Regions from separate parts of the Cupriavidus necator N-1 genome, predicted to be linked through region 1. Evidence: predicted binding sites of a transcription regulator. Region 1 holds the regulator's gene; each other region holds the start of a gene.
What was found. The regulator FNR, encoded in region 1, switches genes on or off when oxygen is low (the NO sensors DNR and NnrR bind a similar motif). The targets are predictions, from matches to a motif close to TTGATNNNNATCAA.
Positions count from the first base shown of each region.

Region 2: a site for FNR is predicted at 1,910-1,923, ahead of paaA (1,2-phenylacetyl-CoA epoxidase subunit PaaA). Genes of this name have one in related genera too.
Region 3: a site for FNR is predicted at 4,756-4,769, ahead of CNE_RS31580 (hemerythrin domain-containing protein). Genes of this name have one in related genera too.

Region 1 is NC_015726.1:2,292,513-2,298,175, reverse strand. Features, by position in the region: gene ccoO (cytochrome-c oxidase, cbb3-type subunit II) at 1-228, shown strand, start outside; gene CNE_RS10830 (cbb3-type cytochrome oxidase subunit 3) at 232-396, shown strand; gene ccoP (cytochrome-c oxidase, cbb3-type subunit III) at 399-1,316, shown strand; gene ccoG (cytochrome c oxidase accessory protein CcoG) at 1,366-2,838, shown strand; gene CNE_RS10815 (membrane protein) at 2,883-3,092, shown strand; gene CNE_RS10810 (hypothetical protein) at 3,089-3,334, shown strand; gene fnr (fumarate/nitrate reduction transcriptional regulator Fnr) at 3,396-4,121, opposite strand; gene CNE_RS10800 (sulfite exporter TauE/SafE family protein) at 4,200-4,958, shown strand; gene scpB (SMC-Scp complex subunit ScpB) at 5,528-5,663, shown strand, end outside.
Region 2 is NC_015723.1:1,399,114-1,404,776, forward strand. Features, by position in the region: gene paaC (1,2-phenylacetyl-CoA epoxidase subunit PaaC) at 1-540, opposite strand, end outside; gene paaB (1,2-phenylacetyl-CoA epoxidase subunit PaaB) at 551-832, opposite strand; gene paaA (1,2-phenylacetyl-CoA epoxidase subunit PaaA) at 887-1,873, opposite strand; gene paaX (phenylacetic acid degradation operon negative regulatory protein PaaX) at 2,005-2,946, shown strand; gene CNE_RS24530 (1-aminocyclopropane-1-carboxylate deaminase) at 2,989-4,005, opposite strand; gene CNE_RS24535 (Lrp/AsnC family transcriptional regulator) at 4,198-4,713, shown strand; gene CNE_RS24540 (acyl-CoA dehydrogenase family protein) at 4,863-5,663, opposite strand, start outside.
Region 3 is NC_015727.1:303,710-309,372, forward strand. Features, by position in the region: gene CNE_RS31560 (NADP-dependent oxidoreductase) at 1-785, shown strand, start outside; partial or broken gene CNE_RS41240 (aminotransferase class I/II-fold pyridoxal phosphate-dependent enzyme) at 1,104-1,517, opposite strand; gene tnpA (IS66 family insertion sequence element accessory protein TnpA) at 2,123-2,398, shown strand; gene CNE_RS31570 (IS256 family transposase) at 2,349-3,602, shown strand; gene CNE_RS31575 (alkyl sulfatase C-terminal domain-containing protein) at 3,701-3,949, shown strand; gene CNE_RS31580 (hemerythrin domain-containing protein) at 4,032-4,556, opposite strand; gene CNE_RS31585 (maleylacetate reductase) at 4,861-5,663, opposite strand, start outside.

The DNA of each region.
Region 1 (5,663 bases):
TACCCGTGGCTGGAAAAGGCCGAGCTGCCCACCAACGATATCCAGGCCCGCATGCACGCGCTGGTGCGCCTGGGCGTGCCGTACACGGATGCCGAGATCGCCAAGGCACCGGACGAGCTCAAGGGCAAGACCGAAGAAGATGCGCTGGTTGCCTACCTGCAAGGCCTGGGCACCAACCGCCGCAACGTCCGCGTGGATTCCGCCGCGGCCGCGGCACCCAAGGAGTAAGCCATGGCCATGATCACTGCCTTTGCGACCGTCGTGTCGATGGTCGTCTTCCTGGGGATCTGCTGGTGGGCCTGGTCCGCCGGCCGGCAGGCCGCCAACCGGGAATCCGCCATGCTGCCGTTCGCGCTGCCTGACGAAACTACGACAACATCGAGCCGGAACACCTAGCCATGAGCGATTTCATTTCCGAATTCTGGAGTTATTACATTGCCGCCATCGCGCTCGTCGGCATCGTCTGGTGCGTGTGGCTGCTGTTCTCGCAACGCAAGGTCACCAAGACCGCCGGCGGCACTGAAGACACCGGCCATGTCTGGGACGGTGACCTGCGCGAGCTGAACAACCCGCTGCCGCGCTGGTGGATGTGGATGTTCCTGCTGGCCTGCATCTTCAGCCTGGCCTACCTGGTGCTGTACCCGGGGCTGGGTTCGTATGCCGGCGTGCTGAAGTTCTCCACGCAGGGCGAACTTGCCGCGCACCGCGTGGCGCAGGAGAAGATGCAGAACGAGATCTACGCCAAGTACCTGAAGATGGACGTCAAGCAGGTGGCGGCGGATCCGCAGGCGCGCGAGATCGGCCAGCGCCTGTTCCTGAACTACTGCGCACAGTGCCATGGTTCGGACGCGCGCGGCAGCCGCGGCTTCCCGAACCTGACGGACAACGACTGGCTCTATGGCGGCGAACCCGACACCATCCAGCAGACCATCACCAAGGGCCGCAATGGCGTGATGCCGCCGTTTGCCGCGACCATCGACGCCAAGCAGGCGGGCGACGTGGCGCAATACGTGCGCTCGCTGTCGGGGCTGTCGTCGGACCCGATCCGTGCGTCGCGTGGCGAGGGCACCTTCAAGACGACCTGCGTGGCATGCCACGGCGCCGGCGGCAAGGGCAACCAGGCGCTCGGTGCGCCCAACCTGTCGGACAACGTCTGGCTGTATGGCAGCTCGGAAGGCAGCATCGTCGACGCCATCCTGAAGGGCCACAACAACAAAATGCCCGCGCATGAGGAGATCCTGACGCCTGAGCGCATCCGGATGCTGACGGCCTATATCTGGGGTTTGTCCAACATCGGGAGTGGAGACGGGCAATGACCGACGACTCAAGTGAGCGGGCGCTGGTGGCTCGCGGGAGAGCATGCCCATGAATGCACCCGGGACCGAAGAAATGGCCCGGGCGGCCGACCTGCAACGGTCGGCCGCTGCGCCGGGCGAGACCTCTGACGAAACGCTCTACGAGGTCCGCCGCAAGATCTACCCGCGCTCGGTGACGGGCGCCTTCTCCAACTGGCGGGTCTGGCTGGTGATCCTGACCCAGCTGATCTACTACGGCACGCCCTGGCTCCAATGGAACGGCCGCCAGGCCGTGCTGTTCGACCTTGGCGCGCGCAAGTTCTACATCTTCGGGCTGGTGCTGTGGCCACAGGATGTGATCTACCTGGCGGTGCTGCTGGTGATCTCGGCGCTGGCGCTGTTCCTGTTCACGGCGATCGCGGGGCGGCTGTTCTGCGGCTATGCCTGTCCGCAGACGGTCTATACCGAGATCTTCATGTGGATCGAGCGGCGGGTCGAAGGCGACCGCATCGCCCGCATCCGGCTCGATGGCGATCCGTGGAGCCTGCGCAAGTTCCGTCTCAAGGCGACCAAGCACTTCCTGTGGGTGCTGATTGCGCTCTGGACCGGCTTTACCTTCATCGGCTATTTCGCGCCGATCCGCGGTCTGGGCGGCGAGGTGCTCAGCCTGTCGCTGGGGCCGTGGCAGTCGTTCTGGATGCTGTTTTACGCGTTCGCCACCTGGGGCAATGCGGGCTTCATGCGCGAGCAGGTGTGCAAGTACATGTGCCCGTATGCGCGCTTCCAGAGCGTGATGGTGGATCGCGATACCTATGTCGTGACCTACGACGTCGGCCGCGGCGAGCCGCGCGGCAGCCGGTCGCGCAAGACCGATCACTACAAGGCGGGGCTTGGCGACTGCGTCAACTGCAGCATCTGCGTACAGGTGTGCCCGACAGGCATCGATATCCGCGACGGCCTGCAGTACGAGTGCATCGGCTGCGGCGCCTGCATCGACGCCTGCAACCAGGTCATGGACAAGATGGACTATCCGCGCGGCCTGATCCGGTATACCTCGGAAAACGCGATGCGCAAGGCCTTGTCCGCAGCGGCATCGCGCAAGCGCCTGCTGCGTCCGCGCGTCATCATCTATTCCGTGGTCTGGGTGGTGCTGCTGGGCGGCTTCATGGCGTCGATCGCGCTGCGCACGCCGCTGAAGGTCGACATCATCCGCGACCGTGGTGCGCTCGGCCGTGAAGTGGAAGGCCGCTGGATCGAGAACGTCTATCGCCTGCAGCTGATCAACACCACCGAAGCGCCGATGAAGATCAGCGTGCGCGCCGACAGCGACGAGCTGAAGAACCTGAGGGTGGAGTACGACAAGCAGGCCGAATCGTTGGCGCCGACGTCCAACCGGTTGCTGCCGATCCGGATCCGCGTGCCGATCGAGGCCGCGGCGCGGGGCACGCACAAGATCAACGTGACAGTGACGAGCGAAGGCACGGAGCGGGGGCAGGCCGAAATCCGGCAATCCACCAGTTTCATCGTGCCGCGCGATTTGTGAAGCTGGGCAGACGCGGACTTAGTCGTCAAGATGAAGGGGGCAAGATGAGTCAGCAAGGCAATCCGTGGTGGAAGGAGCCGTGGCCGTGGCTATTGATGAGCGGCCCGCTGGTGGCGATGGTGGCGTGCGGCGTGACGATCTGGCTGGCGTCCACGCATCCGGACATGCCGGTGCAGGGTGCAACGCGCCATGGCCTGGTGGTGGAGAAGGCCGATGCCGCGCCGCCCAAGGCTGCCGCAGCGAGGCAGCCATGAGGTTGCGCTGGCTGATGTGGGTACTCTGGCCGGCGTTCCTGATGGCTGGCTTTGCGACCGCGACGGTGTTTTCGGTGGTGGATCCCGGTGACCTGAACTTCTTCGGCCAGCCGATCGAAGCGTCCCGCGAATCGGTCTACACCATCGGCTTCCTGATGGCCTGGGTGTTCTGCGCGTTGTCCAGCGGACTGACGCTCTACACCATGCCGACGCGGCTCAGCGATACCGACGAACTGGAATGAGCGGACTGGCGTGAGGTCTGCGCTGCCATGGCCGGATGCGGCACTGGCAGCGCTTGGCCGCTTAGCAGGAGCGGCTGTAGAGTTGCTTGATGCCGTCGATGTCCACCAGCTTGACGTGGCGCTGGCGAATCTGGATCAGGCCGGCTTCGGCAAAGCGAGAGAACAGGCGGCTGACGGTTTCGAGCTTCAGGCCCAGGTAGCTGCCGATTTCTTCGCGGCTCATGCGCATCACGAACTCGGACGCCGAATAGCCGCGCGCCGACAGGCGCTCAGAGAGGTTGATCAGGAAGGCGGCAAGGCGTTCCTCGGCGCGCATCGAGCCCAGCGTGACCAGCATCAGCTGGTCGTGCGTGATTTCCTTGCCCATCAGGCGCAGGAACTGCTGCTGCAGCGATGGCAGGTCGACCGAGAGGGACTGCAGTTCGCTCATGCGGACCACGCAGACTTCGGTATCTTCCAGCGCGGCGGCATCGGAGGCATGCTGCATCTCGCCCAGCCCGTCGAGACCGACGATTTCGCCGGGCAGGTGGAAGCCGGTAATCTGCGAGCGGCCGTCTTCAGTGGTGACGTGGGTCTTGAGCGTGCCAAAGCGCACGGCATAGACCGCGGTGAGCGGATCGCCCATGCGATACAAGGTTTCACCCTTGTGCACGCGGATGCGTTCCTGTACCAGCGTGTCCATCTTGGCGAGGTCTTGCTGCGACATGCCGACCGGAAGGCACAGCTGCCCCATTGCACAGGTGGAGCAGCGGGGCGACATCTCGGTAATGGGAATGGAGGTGAGCAATTGGAACCTGCTAGAAATGGCAGCGAGGGCGCGATTAGGACATTTTACCGTGCGATGTGATGCGGTAGGGAGTAAGAATTGACATTTGGCGTGCTGATCAGCGTTTTTCTGCTCGCTTTGCTGGGCGGAGTCCACTGCGCTGCCATGTGCGGCGGCGTGGCGCTGGCCGTGGAACAACGCCGCGGCGCGACGGTGACGATCAGTCTGGTGCCCAGCCGCGCCGCCTGGCTGGCCGAGTTGCTGACTATGCACTTGGGCCGGATCTCGACCTATATGCTTCTTGGTGCCGCGCTAGGCGCACTCGGTGCCTCGGCATGGAAGCAGGATTACCTGCCGGTGCAGCGCTGGCTGTTCGGCGCGGGCAGCGTCATGCTGCTGTGGTCGGGCTGGCGGTTGCTGCGCGGCAACACTTTTACCGTCGACTGGCTGGAGCGGCTGGCGGCGCGCGCCGGCGCAACGGTGGCGCGGCGGCTGGGTGGCCTGGCAGGCGCCATGCCGGCGTTTGTGCGGGCGCGAAGCGGACTGGCGCGGCGTTATGGCGTGGGCCTGGCGTGGGGGCTGGTGCCGTGCGGCATGGTCTATGGGGCGCTTACGCTGGCGCTGCTGGCGGGCAACGCGGCGTCCGGCGCACTCGTGATGGGCGTGTTCGGGCTCGGCACATTGCCTAATCTGCTGGTGCTGTCCGGCCTCGCGGGCTACTTGCGTACGCTGTCGCGACGTCCCGGCGTGCGCCTGGGGGCCGGCCTGGCGGTGATGGCGTTCGGCGCCCTTGGCATTGCGCGAGCGGTGCTGCTGCCACATTCGCTGGCCGAGCATGGATTCTGCCTGGTGTTCTGAGGCGCCGGCGCCGCCCGGGCAACGGATGATGGTTGCAGGCGGGGGCGGGAATGCCATACAATCGCCAACATTGCGGTATCGCGCGGCATAGAATGAGCCGCGGTAAGCAGCGGGCGAGCAGCGCCAGGCGGCCTTCCTACCAGAAGGCGCGTTCAGGGCAGGGGAAGCGGAAGGTTTTCGATGCCCGTCCCGTCCCCGCAGTCCATCCGGTTCAAAAGATCTGGTTCAAAAGTCCGGCTGGCACTGCGGTGTTGGCGATGCCGGCCTTGCTCCCGATACCCGTTTTTCTTGCGTCCGAGGCCTTCAGTTCGCTGACAGCGACGTCCGATATGTGCGGGCGCGCTACGCAAGAGGTTTGCTGGCCGATCCATAACGGCACGCGAACGATCTCCTGCCGGAACGACCCGGCAACTCGATGCAAAGATAGGGAAGTGCACGGCTTGGATGCAGCAGGTATCCGGCTAGCTGCGCAATGAGATGGCGGTGGCTTTCGTACCGCTGTATCCAAAATCTCCGATGCCCCGGATCCGTCCGGGAGCAGGTGCAAAGACAGGCTGCACACCATCAACATGAATACCCAAGAGGCGAAGATCGTCCTCGAGACGGCGCTGATCTGCGCGCAGGAACCGTTGCGCGTCAATGACCTGCGGCGGCTGTTTGACGACGACGTCGGCGCAGACACCATCCGCGTGCTGCTTGAGGAAC
Region 2 (5,663 bases), on a different replicon from region 1:
GGCGTCGCCCGCGTCGGACTCGAACAGCTCACCGCTGAACATCCACAGGTCGTCGAAGGCATCCTGCATGCGGCGGTGGCTCTCTTCGCTGCCGTCGCCCAGGCGCACCACCAGGTCGGCGCTGCGGCGCACGTGATAGGTCACTTCCTTGAGCGACTTGGCGGCGATCTCCGCGATGCGAGCATCGGTCGAGCGCTGCAGCCCGTCGAGCAGGAAGTAGTGCCAGGTGTCGAACAGGAACTGCCGCGCCAGCGTATCGGCATAGCTGCCGTTAGGCTGCTCCGCAAGCAGCAGGTTGCGGAACTGGTGCGCGTCGCGCAGGTAGGCCAGCTGGTCGGCGGTGCGGCCGGCGCCCTCCACTTCCGCGGCGTAGCCCAGCCACAGCCGGGTCTGGCCGATCAGGTCGAGCGCGACATTGGTCAGCGCGATGTCCTCTTCCAGCGCCGGGCCGCGGCCGCACCATTCCGACAGGCGCTGGCCGAGGACTAGCGTGGAATCGCCGAGGCGCAGCAGGTATTCGAGCTTGTGGTTGTCCATCATGCGGGCCGTATCAGATGTGCTTGACGGCTTCCGGCATCGGGAAGAACGTCGGGTGGCGGTAGACCTTGCTGTTGGCCGGCTCGAACAGCGGGCCCTTGTCGCCGGGGCTGCTGGCGACCACGTCGCCGGCCTTCACCACCCAGACGCTGACGCCTTCGTTGCGGCGCGTGTAGACGTCGCGCGCGTTATTGATCGCCATTTCGCCGTCCGGCGCGTGCAGGCTGCCCACGTGCTTGTGGGCCAGGCCGTGCTGGCTGCGGATAAAGATCTCCCAAAGCGGCCACTCTTTCATGGCAACCTCCTGTGTCATTGCGTTGGATGGATGGCGGCGCCGCGCGCCGCGGTGTCAGGCGGCGGCCCGCTGCGCCTGCTTGTCGGCGTGGGTCACCAGGGCATCGCGGAACCACGCGCCCTCTTCCCAGGCCTTGACGCGGGTGCGCAGGCGGTCGCGGTTGCACGGGCCGTTGCCCTGGATGACGTTGTAGAACTCGGACCAGTCGATCTCGCCGAAGTCATAGTGGCCGCGCTCCTCGTTCCACTTCAGCTCGGGATCGGGAATGACCAAACCCAGGTACTCGGCCTGCGGCACGGTCTGGTCGACCATCTTCTGGCGCAGCTCGTCGTTGGAGAACAGCTTGATGCGCCATTGCATGGATTGCGCGCTGTTGGGCGAATCGCCGTCGGACGGGCCGAACATCATCAACGCCGGCCACCACCAGCGGTTCAGCGCGTCCTGCGCCATCTGCTTCTGCTCGGGCGTGCCGTTGCACAACGACAGCAGGATGTCGTAGCCCTGGCGCTGGTGGAACGACTCTTCCTTGCACACGCGCACCATGGCGCGCGCATACGGGCCAAACGAGCAGCGGCACAGCGGCACCTGGTTGATGATGGCCGAGCCGTCGACCAGCCAGCCGATCATGCCGATATCGGCCCAGCTCAGCGTCGGGTAGTTGAAGATGCTGGAATACTTGGCCTTGCCGGTGTGCAGGTCGCCCAGCATCTGGTCGCGCGACACGCCCAGCGTCTCGGCCGCGCTGTAGAGATACAGGCCATGGCCGGCCTCATCCTGGATCTTGGCCAGCAAGACTGCCTTGCGCTCTAGCGTCGGCGCGCGGGTGACCCAGTTGCCTTCCGGCAGCTGGCCCACGATTTCCGAATGCGCATGCTGTGAGATCTGGCGGACCAGGGTCTTGCGATAGGCCTCGGGCATCCAGTCCTTGGCCTCGATCTTGATCCCGGCATCCACGCGCGCCTGGAACTCGCGTTCCTGCGGCTCCATTTCTTCCATGGCGCGAAGCCTCGTCGCTCCTGTCTCCACCAGCTGTGCGTACATCCTTTGCTCCGCTCTTGGTTGCTCTGAATCGGGGTCTTGACCTGCATCAACATCATCAGTTGCAACGGATGGTAGTGATACAATTTGATTCAATCAATCGGCGTTTGTGTATCACTTAAAGGGGCAGGCCAATGGCGACGTCAGGCACCGATCCGGTTTCTCCGCGCGTGGCGCGGTTGGCACGCGGGCTGAAGCTGGGCGCCAATTCCATGCTGGTGACCTTGTTCGGCGATGTGGTGGCGCCGCGGCCCCAGGCCATCTGGCTGGGCAGCCTGATCCGGCTGGCGGCGCCGTTTGGCATCAATGACCGGCTGGTGCGAACCGCCACCTTCCGCCTTACCGCCGACGACTGGCTGGCCGCTACCAGGATCGGGCGGCGCAGCTACTACGGGCTGTCTGACGCCGGTTTGCAGCGTGTACTGCACGCCGGCAAGCGCATCTACGCCGGTGAGGCATCCGAATGGGACGGCCGCTGGACCCTGGTGATGGTGCGCGGTGACGTACGCGCCACGGTCCGGCAGAAGCTGAAGCGGGAATTGCTGTGGGAGGGCTTCGGCGCCATTGCGCCAGGGGTGATGGCCCACCCCAATGCGGACCTCGCCTCGCTGCGCGAAATCATCCAGGCCGCGCGCGCGCAGGACGATGTGGCGGTGATGGAGGCAAGCAGCCTCGAGGCGTTTTCCATCCGGCCACTGCAGGCGCTGATGCACCAGACCTTCAAGCTCGGCGACGTGGCCGCTGCCTGGCAGGCACTGCTGCGCCGCTTTACGCCGCTGGCCGAAGAGCCGGCCGGGCTTGCTCCGGCCGATGCCTTCTTCGTGCGGACGCTGCTGGTGCATGAATACCGGCGCGTGCTGCTGCGCGACCCCAACCTGCCTGAAGCGATGCTGCCGCAAGACTGGCCCGGCCGCACCGCGCGCGGCTTGTGCCACACCCTGTATGGGGCGTTGCTCGACGCCAGCGAAGACTACCTGCACCGCGTGGTGGAAGCGGCGGACGGTTCGCTGCAGGATGCCAACCGGAGCCTGCGCCTACGCTTTGGGGCCGGCGCGCAGGCGGCCGGCGGCAATTAGCCGGGCATCGGGGGAATCCCGGCTGCGAGACTGTGCACGGAATCACCCGTCCTTGAAGAGGAAGCTGTAGGCGTTCAGCGCCGGCACCCCGCCCAGGTGAGCAAAGAGGACTTTCGATCCTTGCGGAAACTCGCCGCGACGGACCATGTCGATCATGCCCTGCATGGACTTGCCCTCATAGACCGGGTCGGTCATCATGCCTTCCAGCCTGGCGCTGAGGCGGATGGCTTCCAGGGTGCCCGCCGAAGGCAGGCCGTATTCGGGGCCGCCATAGCGGGTGTCCAGCACCACGTCCGCTTCAGTGATGTCGCGGCCGAGGCCGACCAGCTCCGCGGTATGGCGTGCGATGCGCAGGATCTGCGCGCGCGTCGGTTCCGGCCTGGCCGATGCATCGATGCCGATGACCCGGTCCGCACGGCCGTCGGCAGCGAATCCCACCACCATGCCCGCCTGGGTGCTGCCGGTGACCGAGCAGACGACGATGTAGTCGAAGCTGAAGCCGAGCTCGGCTTCCTGCTCCCGGACTTCCTCGGCGAACCCTACGTAGCCGAGACCGCCGAGCGGGTGCTCCGAGCAGCCTGCCGGAATCGGGTAGGGCTTGCCGCCCGCCTTGCGCACGCTCTCCATGGCATCTTCCCAGCTTGGGCGAATGCCGATGTCAAACCCTTCGCTGACCAGGCGCACGTCGGCCCCCATGATGCGCGACATCTGGATGTTGCCCACGCGGTCATAGACCGCGTCTGAGTAGTTGACCCAGTTCTCCTGCACCAGCACGCACTTCAGCCCCAGGTGGGCCGCGATGGCGGCAACCTGGCGCGTGTGGTTCGACTGGATCCCGCCGATCGAGACCAGCGTATCGGCGCCCTGCGCCAGGACGTCGGGAATGACGTATTCGAGCTTGCGCGTCTTGTTGCCGCCAAAGGCAAGGCCGCTGTTGCAGTCCTCGCGCTTGGCATAGAGCTCGACCTTGCCACCCAGGCTTTCGCTCAGCCGCGATAGCGGATGGATCGGCGTCGGGCCGAAGGTCAGGGAATGACGCGGAAATTGCTTCAGGTTCATGACTGGCTCCAGGTTGTGGTTGGCATGCGGGCGCCCGGCAGCCGCAAAGCCCGGCATTCGCACGGAAGCTGCGCGACGCCGCATCTGGAATCATCATAAGAACGCTGGGACGAAAGGTGCTTGCAAAGATCTGCGAGTTCTTGCACGATAAAAAGGCCGGAAGCACCAGAAAATTCTCTTTATTCCGTAGAAATGGCCACATCCAGAATAAAATTTCGTACGAAATCCGAGACCTCCCCGCAGCCCGCGCCGGTGCTGGATCGCACGGACAAGGCCATCCTCCGCGCCTTGCAGCGCGATGCATCCATCTCCAACCTGGCCCTGGCGGCCAAGGTCAGCCTCAGCCCGCCCGCATGCCTGCGCCGCGTGGAACGCCTGAAGGCGGATGGCCTGATCCGCGGCGTCGTGGCGCTGCTGAACCCGGCTCCCCTGGACGCGGGGATGCTGGTCATCATCGGGGTCGTGCTGGACAGGTCCACGCCCGAGTCGTTCGCCGCCTTTGAGAAAGCGGCGCAGAAGGTGTCAGGCTGCATGGAATGCCATGAAGTCACCGGCGAGTTCGACTACATCATGATGCTCAGGACGAAGGACAGCGAGAGCTTCAACCGCCTCCACGCGGAGCAGTTGCTCTATCTGCCGGGCGTGCGGCAGATTCGCTCGTTCATGGTGCTCAAGCAGGTGCTGTCGACGACGCAGTTTCCGATTTGAGGATCGGGCTGGATCCGGCTGCGCGGACGAAGAGAGGAGACAGGGGGAAATTCGGGGGCCTGGGGCGAAGCAGAACCCCCGGCGCCGTTGCTGCCGGGGTTCCATCCGGCCAGCCCCTTGAATGTTGGGGCTGGCGCGCAGTCCATCGCTCAGAATGAGCGCGGCAGGCCCAGGACGTGTTCGGCGACGAAGGAGTAGATCAGGTTGGTGGAGATCGGTGCCACCTGGTACAGCCGCGTTTCCCGGAACTTGCGCTCCACGTCGTATTCGCAGGCAAAGCCAAAGCCGCCGTGGAACTGCAGGCAGGCGTTGCCGGCCTCCCAGCTGGCCTTGGCCGCCAGGTACTTGGCCATGTTGGCCTGGGCCCCCATGGGCTCGTGCTTGTCAAACAGTTCGCAGGCTTTCCAGCGCATCAGGTTCGCCGCTTCCAGTTCGATAAAGGACTCGGCAATCGGGAACTGCACGCCCTGGTTCTGGCCGATGGGGCGGCCGAAGACCTCGCGTTCCTTGACGTACTTGGTGACGCGGTCGATGAACCAATAGCCGTCGCCGATGCACTCGGCCGCGATCAGCGTGCGCTCGGCGTTCAGGCCATCGAGGATGTACTTGAAGCCCTTGCCCTCTTCACCGATCAGGTTTTCCTCGGGGATTTCCAGGTCCTCGAAGAACAGTTCATTGGTCTCGTGGTTGACCATATTGGGGATGGGGCGCACGGTCAGGCCCTTCTTCTGCGCCTCGTGCAGGTCCACCATGAAGATCGACATCCCTTCGCTCTTCTTCTTCACCTCGGCCAGCGGCGTGGTGCGCGCCAGCAGGATCATGAAGTCGCTGTGCTGGACGCGGCTGATCCAGACTTTCTGGCCGTTGATGACGTAGCGTCCGTCTTTCTTGACCGCCGAGGTCTTGATCTTGGTGGTGTCCGTGCCGGTGGTGGGCTCGGTCACGCCCAT
Region 3 (5,663 bases), on a different replicon from region 1:
AGGTCGGCAGCCACGTGACACGTTTCAAGCCGGGCGATGCCGTGTTCGCCAGCCTCTTCGATCTGGGCAGGGGATCGCTCGCCGAATTCGCGGCGGTGCCCGAAGGCGTTGCCGCGTTAAAGCCGGCCAGGCTCGATTTTGTGCAGGCGGCCTCCGTTCCGATGGTCGGGCTCACCTCGTGGCAGGCATTGAAGGAGCGCGCCAACGTTCGAGCAGGTCAGAAGGTGTTGATCCCGGCGGGGTCGGGCGGCATCGGCACGTTTGCGATTCAACTGGCGAAGTCCCTGGGCGCAACGGTTGGCACCACCACCAGCACGGGCAATGTCCAGATGGTTGCCGATCTCGGCGCAGACGAAGTGGTCGACTACAGGAAGCAGGACTTCGAAAAGCTGCTGCACGACTATGACGTGGTGCTCGGCACGCTGCGGGGCGACGCAATTGCAAAATCAGTTGGCATCCTCAAGCCGGGCGGCAGGATTGTCTCGCTCATCGGCCCATTGGATGCCGCGTTCGCACGCGCACGACGCCTGAATTTCTTTCTTGCATTCGTGTTTAGCTTGATGAGCCGCAAGATCATGCGCCTGGCAAGAAAGCGGAACATTAATTACTCGTTTCTCTTCGTGCGCCCCGATGGCGCCCAACTCTGGGAAATTGGCGGACTCCTCGAATCGGAACGCATTCGTCCGGTGATCGATAAGGTATTTGCGTTCGAGCAGGCGAAGGAAGCGCTTGAATACCTGGCCCAGGGGCGCGCCAAGGGTAAGGTCGTCGTGAGGGTCAAGTGAGCTGCCAGACGGTTGACAGTGCAGGAGCTTCCCCTATCTGACGCTGGTCTATCGAGGCTGGTTGCATCCGTTTGCTGTGGGTCGGCAAGGAACGCACGACCGAGAGCTTCGAGAAGTTCTTTGCCCTCCCTCATCGGCACCGAGATCGCCGCCAAGGTCGAATTCGTCTGCTCGGATATGTGGAAGTCCTATCTGAAGCTGATCGCCAAACATTGCCACTATCAGTGTGTGTCTGTCGACTACATTTGGCAGACGCCATCTTCGAAATTTCCTAGCCGGCTGCTGTAGCCGGCGCGCTTCGTCGCGTGGTTTCGGCCCGCCAGAGACGCTCGGGGCCGGTACGGCGCACAAGTTGCCGCGCTTCGCATAGAGAGCCCGCATGCGCTTGATGTGGCGCGCGAAATGCCCCTCCTCGATGAAGTCGGCCACCACGGCCTGCATCAGTTCGGGGCAGCCACCGTGCAGCGAGCGTCGGCAGGCGGCCGTGAACGCCGCTATCTGGCTGTCCGGCACGACCACATAACCCAAGCGCAGCCCTGCAAACAGGACCTTGCTGAACGTGCCGCAATAGACCACGCGCTCGTGCCGGTCCAGGCTTTTAAGGGCTGGCAAGGGGGGGCCGCGATAGCGGTACTCGCCGTCGTAGTCATCCTCCAGGATCCAGCCGCCGGCGGCTTCGGCCCAGTCCAGCAAGGCGGTACGCCGCGGCAGCGTCATCGACACGCCGGTGGGACCGGGGGAGAGCCAAGGAGCCGGCGGCGGTGCACGCGATAGTGCGCACACATCCTGAGACCGGACGCAAGTCGCTTTATATCGGCCCTCCCGAAACCACGGGGACATCGAAGACCATGACAGAGGCGGAAAGACAGCCCGCTACTCGAGAAGAGCTGGTTTCGCCGGATAACGTCTAGCGCCATATGTGACCGGAGGCGATGTGGTGATGTCTGTATAACCGGGTATTCCGCAATTTGTGTGGCGACGGCCGTTCCAGGCGACAAGATCCTCTACGCCAGTTCACCGTCGTCACACAAATTGCGGAAGACCCAAGAAGTTGTTCCCCCGGCCAACGCTTGAAGCGATTTTGTACCTTTCCCCAACCCATCGGTCAGTCGTTTTGCACCCTCCCGGCCGGCGCGGGGCGATCCTATGGACAGGATTCGGCTGAGCAATGCGATGACGTTCGCTGTCAGGCGCGCCGCGTGAGGTGTCACCTCTTTATAATTTCACATTCGTGAAAGTTATTCCACATCTATGCCGTAAGCGTCAGCGGAACCCATCTGGCGAGGCGGGAACAGCGATGAGAAGGTAGCGGCTTCACGGTATATGGGGGTGAAGCGGTGGCCGAGCAACGAGATGGCAGTGACGGACACGAAGGGACGAGGTATTACCGGCATGACGAAGCCTTCTGGCGGGAGATGGTGGCGCAGTGGAACAATAGCTGGCTGAGCATCCGCGCCTTCTGCCGGCAGCATGGCCTGGCGGTCAGGAGCCTGTCAGATTTCTTGTGTGTTGAGGTCATGAGACGATATCGAAAGAAACGCCCTTATGACCGAAACAAAAAGCATGACCAAGAAGAGCAAGAAATCAAGCGCGCCGAAGCTGTTTCCGGATGAGTTGATCGATCAACTGCTGGCTCAGGTACAGAACAAGGACGCCGAGTCGATTCTCGGTGAATCAGGTTTGGCCGGCCTGCTCAAGAAGCAGTTGGCCGAGCGTATGCTTGCCGCCGAACTGACGCACCATCTGGCCAGCGAGGCCAAGCAAGGCAAGAGCGGCAATCACCGCAACGGCAGCAGTGCAAAGACCGTCATCACGCCCAACGGCGAGCTGGAACTGGACATTCCGCGCGACCGGCAAGCCACCTTCGAGCCGCAACTGGTCGCCAAGTACCAACGCCGGCTGTCCGGCTTCGACGACCACGTAATCAGCATGTATGCACGCGGGATGAGCGTGCGTGAGATTCAGGGCCATTTGCAGGAACTGTATGGGCTGCAGGTCTCGCCTGACCTGATTTCCACCATCACCGACGAAGTGCTGGCCGAGGTCGACCAATGGCAGCAGCGCCCGCTGGAGGCGATGTACCCCATCGTCTACTTCGACGCGCTGCGCCTGAAGATCCGCGACGAAGGCACCGTCAGGAACAAGGCCGTCTACCTGGCCTTGGGTATCCGCGCCGACGGGCGCAAGGAGGTGCTCGGGCTGTGGATCGAGCAAACCGAGGGCGCCAAGTTCTGGCTCAAGGTCTTCAACGAGTTGAAGAACCGCGGCCTGGACGACATCCTGGTCGCCGTCGTCGACGGCCTGCGTGGCTTCCCCGAAGCGATCGAGGCCGTCTACCCGGGCGCACAAATCCAGACCTGTATCGTCCACCTGATCCGCAACTCGCTGAACCTGGCGAGCTGGAAGGACCGCAAGGGCCTGGCGGCCGCGCTCAAGCCGATTTACCAGGCTGCCACGGCCGACGCCGCCGCCGGCGCGCTGCAGGCGTTCGCCGCCAGCGATTGGGGCCGGAAATTCCCCACGGTGGCCGACATGTGGCGCCGCCAATGGGAACAGGTCATCCCGTTCTTCGCCTATCCGCCGGAAGTGCGCAGAATCATCTACACCACTAATGCCATCGAGAGCATGCACATGCAGTTGCGCAAGATCGTCAAGAACCGGGGCCACTTCCCCAGCGACGAAGCCGCCAGCAAGCTGCTGTACCTGGCCTTGCGCAACATCGAGAAAGATTGGAAGATGCCGCCCATCACCTGGAAACAAGCGGCCAACCAGTTCGCCATTCTCTTCGGTGACCGCTTCACCAACGCCCTACGCTGAGATTTATTTAACCGACCTCAGCACACAGAATTCCTGACACCTCCGCGGTCAGCACCTTCGGCCTGTGGCGCAAGCGCGTAGACCATGACCAGCCGGCTGTGCCTGAAACGTTGACCGCCGACACCGCCTTCATCGCGGCGGCCACACTTCACGACTACGGAAAAGGCAAGACGCTGCAGAATGCCGATGCCAACATCACGCTCGACCGTGACACGCTTGACGACATCGCCCTTGGCAAGCTGAAGCTGCGTGAACTGACAGCAAGCGGCAAGGTGACCTTCGATGGCAATCGCGGGGACAAATTCCGCTGCTCGCCCTGTTCGACAAGTTCGACTTCTGGTTCATGATTTCAGAACCATGATGGCCTGAACCTGCCGGATGATTGCATTGCCACAGCCTGTTTGGCCCGCTCCGCGAAGCGATCCGGATTCAGTGCATGGACGCGTTCGCTTCGCTGTCGATCTGTTTGCGCAAGGTCGCAAAGCGCTTCTGCACATTGGCGCCAAATAGCGGATCAGCACTGGCCGGATCGGTGGCGGCGACCTCCGCCCAGTCCGCTTCAGTCAGGAACCGGGCGGCACGCGGCATGACCTGTTTCTCCTCGGTGGAGAGATGGTTGCGGTAGTACACCAGGTACATGGCGGCGGCCGCTTCCAGTGCCGCTCGCGAGGTGACCACTTCGCTCTGGGCTTCACGCAGGCGGTCGAGCAATTCCGCGCCGACCGTGGCGATCACGCGATGTTCCTGCAGTAACCGGCTGATGATGATCCGCGTGCCCGGATCTCGTTCCACCAGCAGGGCGTAGGCGACATCCTCGCGGGGGTGGTGCACGCAATCGCCATAGCTGCGCAGGTATTGGATGATCGTGGCCATCAGGCCGTAGTCGGGCTGCTCGCCCTGATGGAAGTTGCTGACCTGCTTTTCCAGCAGGTCGAGCAGTGAGGCGAAATGGATATGGTCGCTATGCTAGGCGGCAAGCGGTGTCGGGCTCGGGGTGGAAAGCGCGGCGGAAGCTGAGGTCGGAAGCGAGGTGACGAGCGGGGTGGCCATGGCGCCCTCCTGGGAAGCTGGGCAAGCAGACCGTTGAGTCCGATACGATATCGGGACTCGCGGGGCCCTCAGTGACACAATAGTTTCCCTGCATGATTTGAGTCTGACGCAGATCAATGCAGCGCTAAGCGCTAAGCGCTAAGCGCTGATGCGGAAGTGCGCAAATGGCGGCTCGGGGGGGCTGGAGTAGGGCGCGCAAGGGCGCATTTCAGCCCGGCCGCTGGCCGTGGAATGCATCGTCCAATAGCTGCCGGATTTCCCTCTGGGCCAGCGGCCGCGGGTTCGGATACTGCGCCAGCAGCGCCAGTTCGCAGGCGCGGTCGAGATCCTTCTCGCGCATGCCAATATCGCGCAGCGCCACGGCAGCACCCAAAGAAGCAGCCAGGTCGAACACCGCCTGCGGGCCGGTGGCGTCAGGGCGGCCCAACGCGGCGGCAATCGCCGCCATCGCCTGGGGTGCCGCGGGCGCGTTGTAGGCCAGCGCGTGCGGCAGCACGATCGTGTGCGTCTCGGCATGGGGCAGGTTGTAGCTGCCGCCAAGCGTGTGGCACAGCTTATGATGCAGGCCAACAGTGGCGCTGCCCAACACGGCGCCGCAGAGCCAGGCGCCATACAGCGCATCGCTCCTGGCCGCGCGCAGTTGGGCGCTGTCCCGCTCGCCACCGGCTGTCGCGATCACCGGAAGCGCACGTCCCAACGCCGCGATGCCTTCCCGGCACATCCAGTCGCTGACGGGCGTCCGATCGCCCGCGTACAGCCCTTCGGCGGCGTGGGCAATGGCGTTGATGCCGCTGGTCACGCTCATCGCCACCGGCAGGCCGAGGGTCAGGTCGGGGTCGTAGACTACCGTCCGCGGCAGCACGCGTGCATCGCGCCCGGTACGCTTCAGGCCGCCTTCGGTCAGGCCGTAGATCGGCGTCATCTCCGAGCCGGCGTAGGTCGTCGGGACGGCAAGGATGGGCAAGTCCGATTCGAGGGCAATGGCCTTGCCAAGCCCGATGGTCGAGCCGC